DNA from 4 places in the Bradyrhizobium sp. CCBAU 45394 genome. Region 1 is predicted to be linked to each of the others. Evidence: predicted binding sites of a transcription regulator. Region 1 holds the regulator's gene; each other region holds the start of a gene.
What was found. Region 1 encodes LexA, which represses DNA repair genes until DNA is damaged. Its sites were predicted from a motif close to TGTTCNNNNTGTGTTCNG; they were not measured.
Positions count from the first base shown of each region.

Region 2: a site for LexA is predicted at 1,168-1,185, ahead of WN73_RS44145 (ImuA family protein). Genes of this name have one in related genera too.
Region 3: a site for LexA is predicted at 847-864, ahead of uvrA (excinuclease ABC subunit UvrA). Genes of this name have one in related genera too.
Region 4: a site for LexA is predicted at 715-732, ahead of recA (recombinase RecA). Genes of this name have one in related genera too.

Region 1 covers NZ_LBIX01000158.1:46,675-48,876, forward strand. The annotation lists gene WN73_RS18355 (molybdopterin molybdotransferase MoeA) at 1-583, shown strand, start outside; gene lexA (transcriptional repressor LexA) at 759-1,454, shown strand; gene WN73_RS18365 (hypothetical protein) at 1,742-1,948, shown strand; gene WN73_RS18370 (hypothetical protein) at 2,142-2,202, shown strand, end outside.
Region 2 covers NZ_LBIX01000177.1:737,169-739,370, reverse strand. The annotation lists gene WN73_RS44150 (Y-family DNA polymerase) at 1-417, opposite strand, end outside; gene WN73_RS44145 (ImuA family protein) at 317-1,102, opposite strand; gene WN73_RS44140 (UdgX family uracil-DNA binding protein) at 1,269-2,202, shown strand, end outside.
Region 3 covers NZ_LBIX01000176.1:612,246-614,447, forward strand. The annotation lists gene WN73_RS40375 (outer membrane protein) at 1-660, shown strand, start outside; gene uvrA (excinuclease ABC subunit UvrA) at 960-2,202, shown strand, end outside.
Region 4 covers NZ_LBIX01000166.1:53,224-55,425, forward strand. The annotation lists gene WN73_RS23320 (hypothetical protein) at 1-204, shown strand, start outside; gene recA (recombinase RecA) at 825-1,913, shown strand; gene WN73_RS23335 (hypothetical protein) at 1,964-2,202, shown strand, end outside.

The DNA.
Region 1 (2,202 bases):
CCAGGAGGGCGCAGATACCATCGACCTCGGCGTTGCCGCCGATACGCTGGAGGCCACCACAGCCGGCATCCGCCGTGCCCGAGAGAGCGGCGCCGACATCCTGATCACGATCGGCGGCGCCTCGGTCGGCGACCACGATCTGGTCCAGCAGGCGCTGAAGGCCGAAGGCATTGCGATGGCGTTCTGGAAGATCGCGATGCGGCCGGGCAAGCCGATGATGCACGGCCGGCTAGGGGCGATGGGGGTGATCGGCCTGCCCGGCAATCCCGTGTCGTCCTATGTGTGCGGCTTCCTGTTCATGGTGCCGTTGATTCGCGCCCTGTCGGGCCGCGCCGTGATTCACCATCGTCGCGAGCGCGCCGTGCTCGGCCGCGATGTCGGCGCCAATGACCAGCGCGAGGACTATCTTCGTGCGCGCCTGGAGCGGCGCGACGACGGCATGCTTGTCGCCCTTCCCGTCAATCATCAGGATTCCTCGCTGCTTGCGAATCTCGCTGCGGCGCAGGCACTTCTCGTGCGCGCGCCGTTCGCGCCGAAGGCCGAGGCAGGCGCGCCTTGCGAGGTGCTGCGACTGCCCGCCTGAACGCACTGGTCCTGCGCGTTCCGCGAACTTTGTCGCGTTCACGGTAAATTAAGCAGTTGCGGAACACATATCGAACATATAGTGTCCGTTCATGATTTGTTTCGAGCATCTGGCGGCTCGCCGCTGAATTCACCGTCTCGGAATCGAACGACATCAACCGGGGGATTTGGTCGAGATGTTAACGCGCAAACAATACGAGCTTCTGCGATTCATCAGCGAGCGTTTGAAGGAAAGCGGTGTGCCGCCCTCCTTCGACGAGATGAAGGACGCGCTCGACCTGCGCTCGAAGTCGGGCATCCATCGCCTGATCACCGCACTGGAGGAGCGCGGCTTCATCCGGCGCCTGCCCAACCGGGCCCGCGCGATCGAGGTGATCAAGCTGCCCGAGCTGCAGGCCGCCGCTGGCAACCGCCGTGGCTTCACGCCGAGCGTCATCGAGGGCAATCTCGGCAAGGTGCGAGCGAGCTCCAGCGCGGACGAGGGCGAACGCCCCGTCGCGGTGCCGGTGATGGGCCGCATCGCGGCCGGCACGCCGATCGAAGCGTTGCAGACCCGCAGCCACACCATCAGCGTACCGCCCGACATGCTCGGCTCGGGCGAGCACTACGCGCTCGAAGTGCGCGGCGACTCGATGGTCGAAGCCGGCATCCTCGACGGCGACATGGCGCTGATCCAGCGCAATGAGAGCGCCGACACCGGCGACATCGTGGTGGCGCTGATCGACGACGAGGAAGCGACGCTGAAGCGCTTCCGCCGCCGCGGCGCCTCGATCGCGCTCGAGCCCGCCAATGCGGCCTATGAGGTCCGCATCCTGCCGCCCAACCGAGTGAAGATTCAGGGCAAGCTGATCGGCCTATACCGGAAGTACTGAGCGTGATCCGGACTGGAGGGCCGCGTTAGCGCAAAGTGCGCAGCGGTTTTCCCTCGCGACAAGCGCAGGACGCGCTTGCGCGGAGATCATGCTCAAGCAATCACCTAAGCGCGGCCCGCCGGTTGGCGACCCGCGTCGTTGACGATTGGAGCGGACGATTGTCCGCTCCGGCTGGATAGTCTTTCTGGTTTTGCTCAGATTATCCGGCCCCTCTCTAGCGCTACATCCTCGCGACGCCGCACGAAGCCCTCATCGCTTCGTGGCCCTGGAGATCGAGGAGGCAATCAATGCGCAAGATCGTTTTGAGCACCGTCACGGTGGCGCTGATCGCAGCATCCGCGTCGGCATCGCAAGCCTTCGCCGCGCAGTCGCACCATGCCCGCAAGGCAACGCAGACGACGAGCGAGCAATTGCGCAATGCCCGCAACGCCGTCGCGCAGCCGTCGCAACCCGCCTGGCAATATTCGGGCTGGTCGGCACCTGCTGGTCGCTGACGGAGACGCACGCCAAATGCACGGAAGCGGTTTTTGTTCCTGAGGCATTTGAAAAAGATATTGTGATGGCAGCCTGCGGACCCAAGCCGCAGATTTGCCTACAACCAAGAAGACGCTAACATGCTTCCACTCTGATAGAGGCCAGTGCCTCCGAAGGAGGCGCGGGTCGCTATCCCTGAATGAGGAGCACCCGATGTGTGACTACAGCCTGCATGCCGTCGCGACGCGTCCCGCACAAGTCGGCGAGACGATCG
Region 2 (2,202 bases), on a different contig from region 1:
GATATCAAGGAACAGCCCGTGCGGCGGATCGAGCGCCACTAGCGGCGTGAAACGGTCGCACCAGTCGGCGATGTCGCTCAGCGTCTTCGCATCGGCGACGACATCGGCATCGAACACCCGCAAGTCCGGGCACATCGCCCGCGCATTGGCCAGGGGCTGGCCGATATGCAGGCCCAGCCGCGACGCCGCATCGTCAAGCGCATGGATCACCAGCGCATTGGTCTCTTTGATGACGACGATGCTGGGCTCGTCTTTTTGTTTTGACGCGTTTTCTTCACGCGAACCGGTACCCACTTCGCTCGAAAACGCTTTGGTCTTACCCAGCCCGCCGTTGAAGAACCGCTGGATCCGGTCGATGGGCAGGCGCGGCAGCCACAGGCTGAGAATACGTCGACGGTTCACTGAACTGGCACTCATCACATTTCCATTCCATGATCCACCGGCCGCACGGGCCATGACGATTGCGCAACAGCTCGGCATCGAAGCGCGGCGCGCCCCAGGCATTCCACATCGTGCCCGGCGGCGAATGCGCCGCGCGCAGCATCCATCTGGTCTCGGCAGTCGAGGGCAGCGGCTGCGCGGCCATCCGCAACAGCAGGCCGGTGACGCCGGAGCCTTGCGCGGCCAGCGTCAGCTTGCGGCTCGCCACGAGATCGAATTGCCGCGTCTCGCCCCAGAGCTCGAGCACGACCGCGCCGAGCGCATCGCAGGCCAGTGCATCGGCCGAAGTGCGCAGCGCACCCTCCACGTCGGCCGCGCGCACCATCACCACGCGGCGCGGGTCGAGGCCGAGCTCGGCGAGCCCGCTCATCGACAGCGCGCCGGCTTCCAGTTCCGAAAAATCCTGCCGCACCCACAACAGCGGCCGGCGCGCGGTCACGCGTCCCGCAACGCCCATGACAAACCCGGTCGCGGCGGCGCCCTGGCGCCCCTCGCAAAACACCTCGTGGATCGCCGCGCGCGCGAGCCCGCCCTTCAGCGCGCTGTCGACCTCGCCGTGGCCAAGCGCGACGCGATCATGCTGATGCACGACCTCCGCCGTCTCGATGCGCTCGATCTGGCTGCGCAAGGTCGCAAGCGCGCTTGTGCGTGCGCCGCTCATATACGCCGCTCCTTCAGAGGTGATTGCCGGTGGCTCTCAAAAAGAGAACCAGCGGCTGGCTCATTTGTTCATGATATGTTCTAATATAAAGCTAACGGCGCGCCTGGAGTCAATCGAATTGGCGCGCCCATGGATTCATGAGCGGAATCAAGAGGATTCGAGTGCCATGTACCTCGTCACCCTGGACAGCGAGACCGATTTCGACGGCTGGCGTAAAGCCGCACGCGCATTCGCGCTGCACCACGTCGCCCCAGCGGACGTGGTGTGGCACGTGCAAGGCCAGACGAAAGACCAGATGCCGCCCGGCCTGTCCGAAGCGCCGAGCCTTCCGCCGATCGAGACCGAGAGCACGTTCACCGTGCCGGCCAATTTCATCGAGCTTGCCCGCATCGCGATCCTGCATCGCGAGGGCGAGCGTTTTGCGCTGCTCTATCGCCTGCTCTGGCGGTTGAAGGCCGATCACGACCTGCTCGTAACGATGAGCGATCCCGACGTGGCGCAGGCAACCGCGATGGCTGGCAGCGTGCAACGCGATGCACAGCGGATGCGCGATCTCGTCCGCTTCCGCGAGATCGGGCGCGAGCAGAAGGCGCATTACGCCGCCTGGTTCGAGCCGGAGCATTACATCGTCGCATTCGCCGCGCCGTTCTTTGCGCGTCGTTTTGCCGACATGCCCTGGTCGATCCTCACGCCTGACGTTTGTGCCCATTGGAATGGTCACGCGATCTCCTTCACGCCCGGAATCAGCCGGACGGAGTGGCCGGCACCAGGCCGCCTGGAGGAAACCTGGCGGCGCCATTTCCAGCCCGGCCGGCTGATGACGACCGACGCGCCGGTGAAGCGCCGGAGGAACCTCCAGGACGCATCGGTACTTGGATCGATACTTGGACCCCTGCTCGCCGATGCCGAACGCTGGACCGGCGGACGGATCTCCCCACGTCCGGAAGCCATCATGGGACACAAAGCCGCCGCCAACGATCTCGAAGCGCTCCGCGAGGAGGCCGCGCATTGCCGTGCCTGCCCGCTCTACAAGGACGCGACGCAAACCGTGTTCGGCGAAGGCCCGAAAGACGCCACCATCATGCTGGTCGGCGAGCAGC
Region 3 (2,202 bases), on a different contig from region 1:
AAGGCGCCCGTGGCCGTGGCCTCGATCTACAACTGGAGCGGGTTCTACATCGGCGGCAACGCCGGTGGCGGCTCGAGCCATAATTGCTGGGATCTCACCGCCGTCGGAGTCGCCGCAATTCCGGTCACGGCTGAAGGCTGTCACAATGCGACCGGCGCTCTCGTCGGCGGCCAGATCGGCTATCGCTGGCAGTCCAGCAGCTGGGTGTTCGGCCTTGAAGCCCAGGGCGATTGGGCTGACCTGAAGGGCTCGAACGTCAGCGCTCCCGCCGCTCTCTTCCCGCTGGTGAACAATACCAAGATCGACGCCATCGGCCTCTTCACCGGCCAAGTCGGCTATGCCTGGAACAACGTGCTCTGGTACGTGAAGGGCGGCGCGGCCGTCACCCACAACAAGTTCAGCGGCACTCTGGCTGGCATTACGCTCGACACCGCGAACGAAACGCGCTGGGGCGGGACCGTCGGCACCGGCATCGAATTCGGCTTCGCTCCGAACTGGTCGGTCGCGGTCGAATACAACCACTTGTTCATGGGCAAGCACACCGACACTTTCACCTTCCTCGGCGTGGCCACCCGCAGCGACAGCATCAAGCAGGACGTCGACATGGGCACCGTCCGCCTCAACTACACCTTCGGCGGCCCCGTCGTCGCGAAGTACTGAGCTTCGCCTCCATCGCGATCGCGTTACGAAAGGCCGGCCTTGTGCCGGCCTTTTTGTTTTCGCGGACAGCCGAGCCGTCAGGGAATCGTGGGGCGAGAGGCCGTTCCGGTGCTCCGCTGCTGCCAGATGCCGCCAGCACGCCAACAATCCGTTGACGATTCGCAAGTCCCACTGGAAATCCGCCGCTGTTCTTCCTACGTTCGCTGACAACCCCATCGGCGCCGATCCCGGTTCCGGGCAAAGCGCGCCTTCACCATTGGCGCGGCCGCGCGTCTTTGGGATTCCCTGAGGACACCGGGATGGATGAAGTGATCAAGGCGAAGCGCCAACAACAGAACGCGGGCTCGAGCCTGCGCGCAATTACGATCCGTGGCGCGCGCGAGCATAACCTCAAGAACATCGACGTCGAGATTCCCCGCGACAAGCTCGTGGTGTTCACCGGCCTCTCCGGCTCCGGCAAATCCTCGCTCGCCTTCGACACCATCTATGCCGAGGGCCAGCGCCGCTACGTCGAATCGCTGTCGGCCTATGCGCGCCAGTTCCTGGAGATGATGCAGAAGCCTGACGTGGACCAGATCGACGGCCTGTCGCCGGCGATCTCGATCGAGCAGAAGACGACCTCGAAGAACCCGCGCTCCACCGTCGGTACCGTCACCGAGATCTACGACTACATGCGCCTGCTCTGGGCGCGCGTCGGCGTGCCCTATTCGCCCGCCACCGGCCTGCCGATCGAGAGCCAGACCGTCTCGCAGATGGTGGACCGCGTGCTGGCGCTGCCCGAGGGCACCCGCCTCTATCTGCTCGCGCCGGTCGTGCGCGGCCGCAAGGGCGAGTACCGCAAGGAGCTCGCCGAATGGCTCAAGAAGGGCTTTCAGCGCGTCAAGATCGACGGCACCTTCCATGAGCTCGCGGAAGCGCCGACGCTCGACAAGAAGTTTCCGCACGACATCGACGTCGTCGTCGACCGCATCGTGGTGCGCGCCGACATCGGCCAGCGTCTCGCCGAAAGCTTCGAGACCGCGCTGAAGCTCGCCGAGGGCCTTGCCGTCGTCGAGTTCGCCGATGCGCCCGCAGCCGCGCCGGCCGAGGAAAAGAAGAAGACCGCGAAGATCCACGACAAGAGCGGACCCGAGCGCATCCTGTTCTCGGAAAAGTTCGCCTGCCCCGTCTCCGGCTTCACGATTCCCGAGATCGAGCCGCGCCTGTTCTCGTTCAACAACCCCTACGGCGCCTGCCCCGCTTGCGGCGGCCTCGGCGTCGAGCAGCATGTCGACGAGGACCTCGTCATCCCCGACAAGGAGCTCGCCATCGGCAAGGGCGCGATCGCGCCCTGGGCGAAATCGTCATCACCCTATTACGTGCAGACGCTGACGGCGCTCGGCAAGCACTACAAGTTCACGCTGACCACCAAGTGGAAGGATCTGCCCAAGAAGACGAGAGACGCGATCCTCCATGGCTCCGGCGAGGACGAGATCAAGTTCTCCTATGAGGACGGGGTGCGCTCCTACGACACCAAGAAACCGTTCGAGGGCGTCATCACCA
Region 4 (2,202 bases), on a different contig from region 1:
GCAAAAGCGAAAAAGCTCACCCATGAAGAGTTCGCCTCTTTGCTCGCGGTCGGTCATGCGGCTGCAAATAGCGCTGCGCCTGCGATCCCTGCCAAACATCGCGCCCGATTGATCGCGCTAGGCTACATGGTCTTTCTTCAGGGCAGGCTGCGAATGACCACGCCGGGACGAATCCGGATCTATGCCGGGCAACTCGATACCTGAGGCGTGCTTTGCGCCTACGCTGGCTTTGGCGGTTGAAGCCCCGGCGATGTGAGCCACTCGCTCATGTGCGAGCCGATCTCGGCTTGGCGGGCTTTGCGCAGGAGGTCCTCTCGTTGAGGACCATGGGGGAGGGCTTTGGCCCGTTCGCGGAGACGTTTCGCTTCTTCGGAAAGTCGCTCCTCAAGAGGGACGGTTTGCGTGAAACGACGGCGCTGCCTCATGACACAACCTCGTCTTGGTCTTTACGGGTCCTAACCGCAGGGTTTGAGTTCTTGCGAGCTTAATATGCAGTCAGCCTGCCTTCTGTTCCAAAGTGAACGTTTCAGGGTGTTCTTCTGGTGGCCAGGGTGTTCTTCTGGCGGAACGCCCCGGCCCTTATACGCTACACCCATAACGAGTTAATCCTAAACGCGCATGAACAGGTTGTGTCCGATCAAGAACAAATTAGGACATTTCCGAATTCAGCTTAGGACACTGGGGGTTAAATACGGACAGTACCGAAGTCCGCAAAAGAACATATTGCGAACTAGGAACAAATAGGGTACATTGCTTTTATCGCCGGCCCGCCTCGCCAATCGTTTGTCCCCCTAGCGAATCCTCGCCATAAGGAGCACGACCCAATGTCCGCAACTGCCCTGCGTATCGTCGAAGGATCTTCCATGGACAAGAGTAAAGCTCTGGCCGCCGCGCTCTCCCAGATCGAGCGCCAGTTCGGCAAGGGCTCGGTGATGAAGCTCGGCAAGAACGACCGGTCGATGGACGTCGAGGCGGTGTCCTCCGGTTCTCTCGGGCTCGACATTGCACTGGGGATCGGCGGTCTGCCCAAGGGGCGCGTCGTGGAAATCTACGGGCCGGAATCCTCGGGCAAGACCACGCTGGCGCTGCACACGGTGGCGGAAGCGCAGAAGAAGGGCGGCATCTGTGCCTTCATCGACGCCGAGCACGCGCTCGACCCGGTCTATGCGCGCAAGCTGGGCGTCAACATCGACGAGCTGCTGATTTCGCAGCCGGACACCGGCGAGCAGGCGCTGGAAATCTGCGACACGCTGGTGCGCTCGGGTGCGGTGGACGTTCTGGTGGTCGATTCGGTCGCGGCGCTGGTGCCGAAGGCCGAGCTCGAGGGCGAGATGGGCGATGCGCTGCCGGGACTTCAAGCGCGGTTGATGAGCCAGGCGCTGCGCAAGCTGACGGCGTCCATCAACAAGTCCCACACCATGGTGATCTTCATCAACCAGATCCGCATGAAGATCGGTGTGATGTATGGCTCACCGGAGACCACCACCGGCGGCAACGCGCTGAAGTTCTACGCCTCCGTCCGCCTCGACATCCGCCGCATCGGCGCGATCAAGGAGCGCGACGAAGTGGTCGGCAACACCACGCGCGTCAAGGTGGTGAAGAACAAGCTGGCGCCGCCCTTCAAGCAGGTCGAGTTCGACATCATGTACGGCGAGGGCGTTTCCAAGATGGGCGAGATCCTCGATCTCGGCGTCAAGGCCGGCATCGTCGAAAAGTCCGGCGCCTGGTTCTCCTATGACAGCCAGCGCCTCGGCCAGGGCCGCGAGAACTCGAAAGCGTTCCTGAAGGCCAACCCCGACATCACCGCCAAGATCGAGACCGCGATCCGCCAGAACTCCGGCCTGATCGCCGAGCAGATTCTGGCCGGCACCCCCGAGCGCGACGCCGACGGCGAGGAGCCGGCGGACGAGTAAGTCTTAACGCGGAGAGTTTTTCGCGAGGAGCGGGCACTGAGGACGTTGAGTTGCCGACGTCTTCGGGGCCCGTTTCGTTTTGCGTGGGGGCGGGCGCATCGACGATGAAGCGTATGATCCTGACCAGTTCGTCCGGCGTCGGTCTCACCTACGCGGACCGCGCCGACATGGTTGTCCCGCTCATCTTTCGGTTCGTGTCGGGGCCGCTGCCGACGTCGCATCACCTCCAGACCTATCTCACGGGAGGCTCTTTCAGAGGCGATCCGGAGGTGCGTTGGTCCGATCTTGT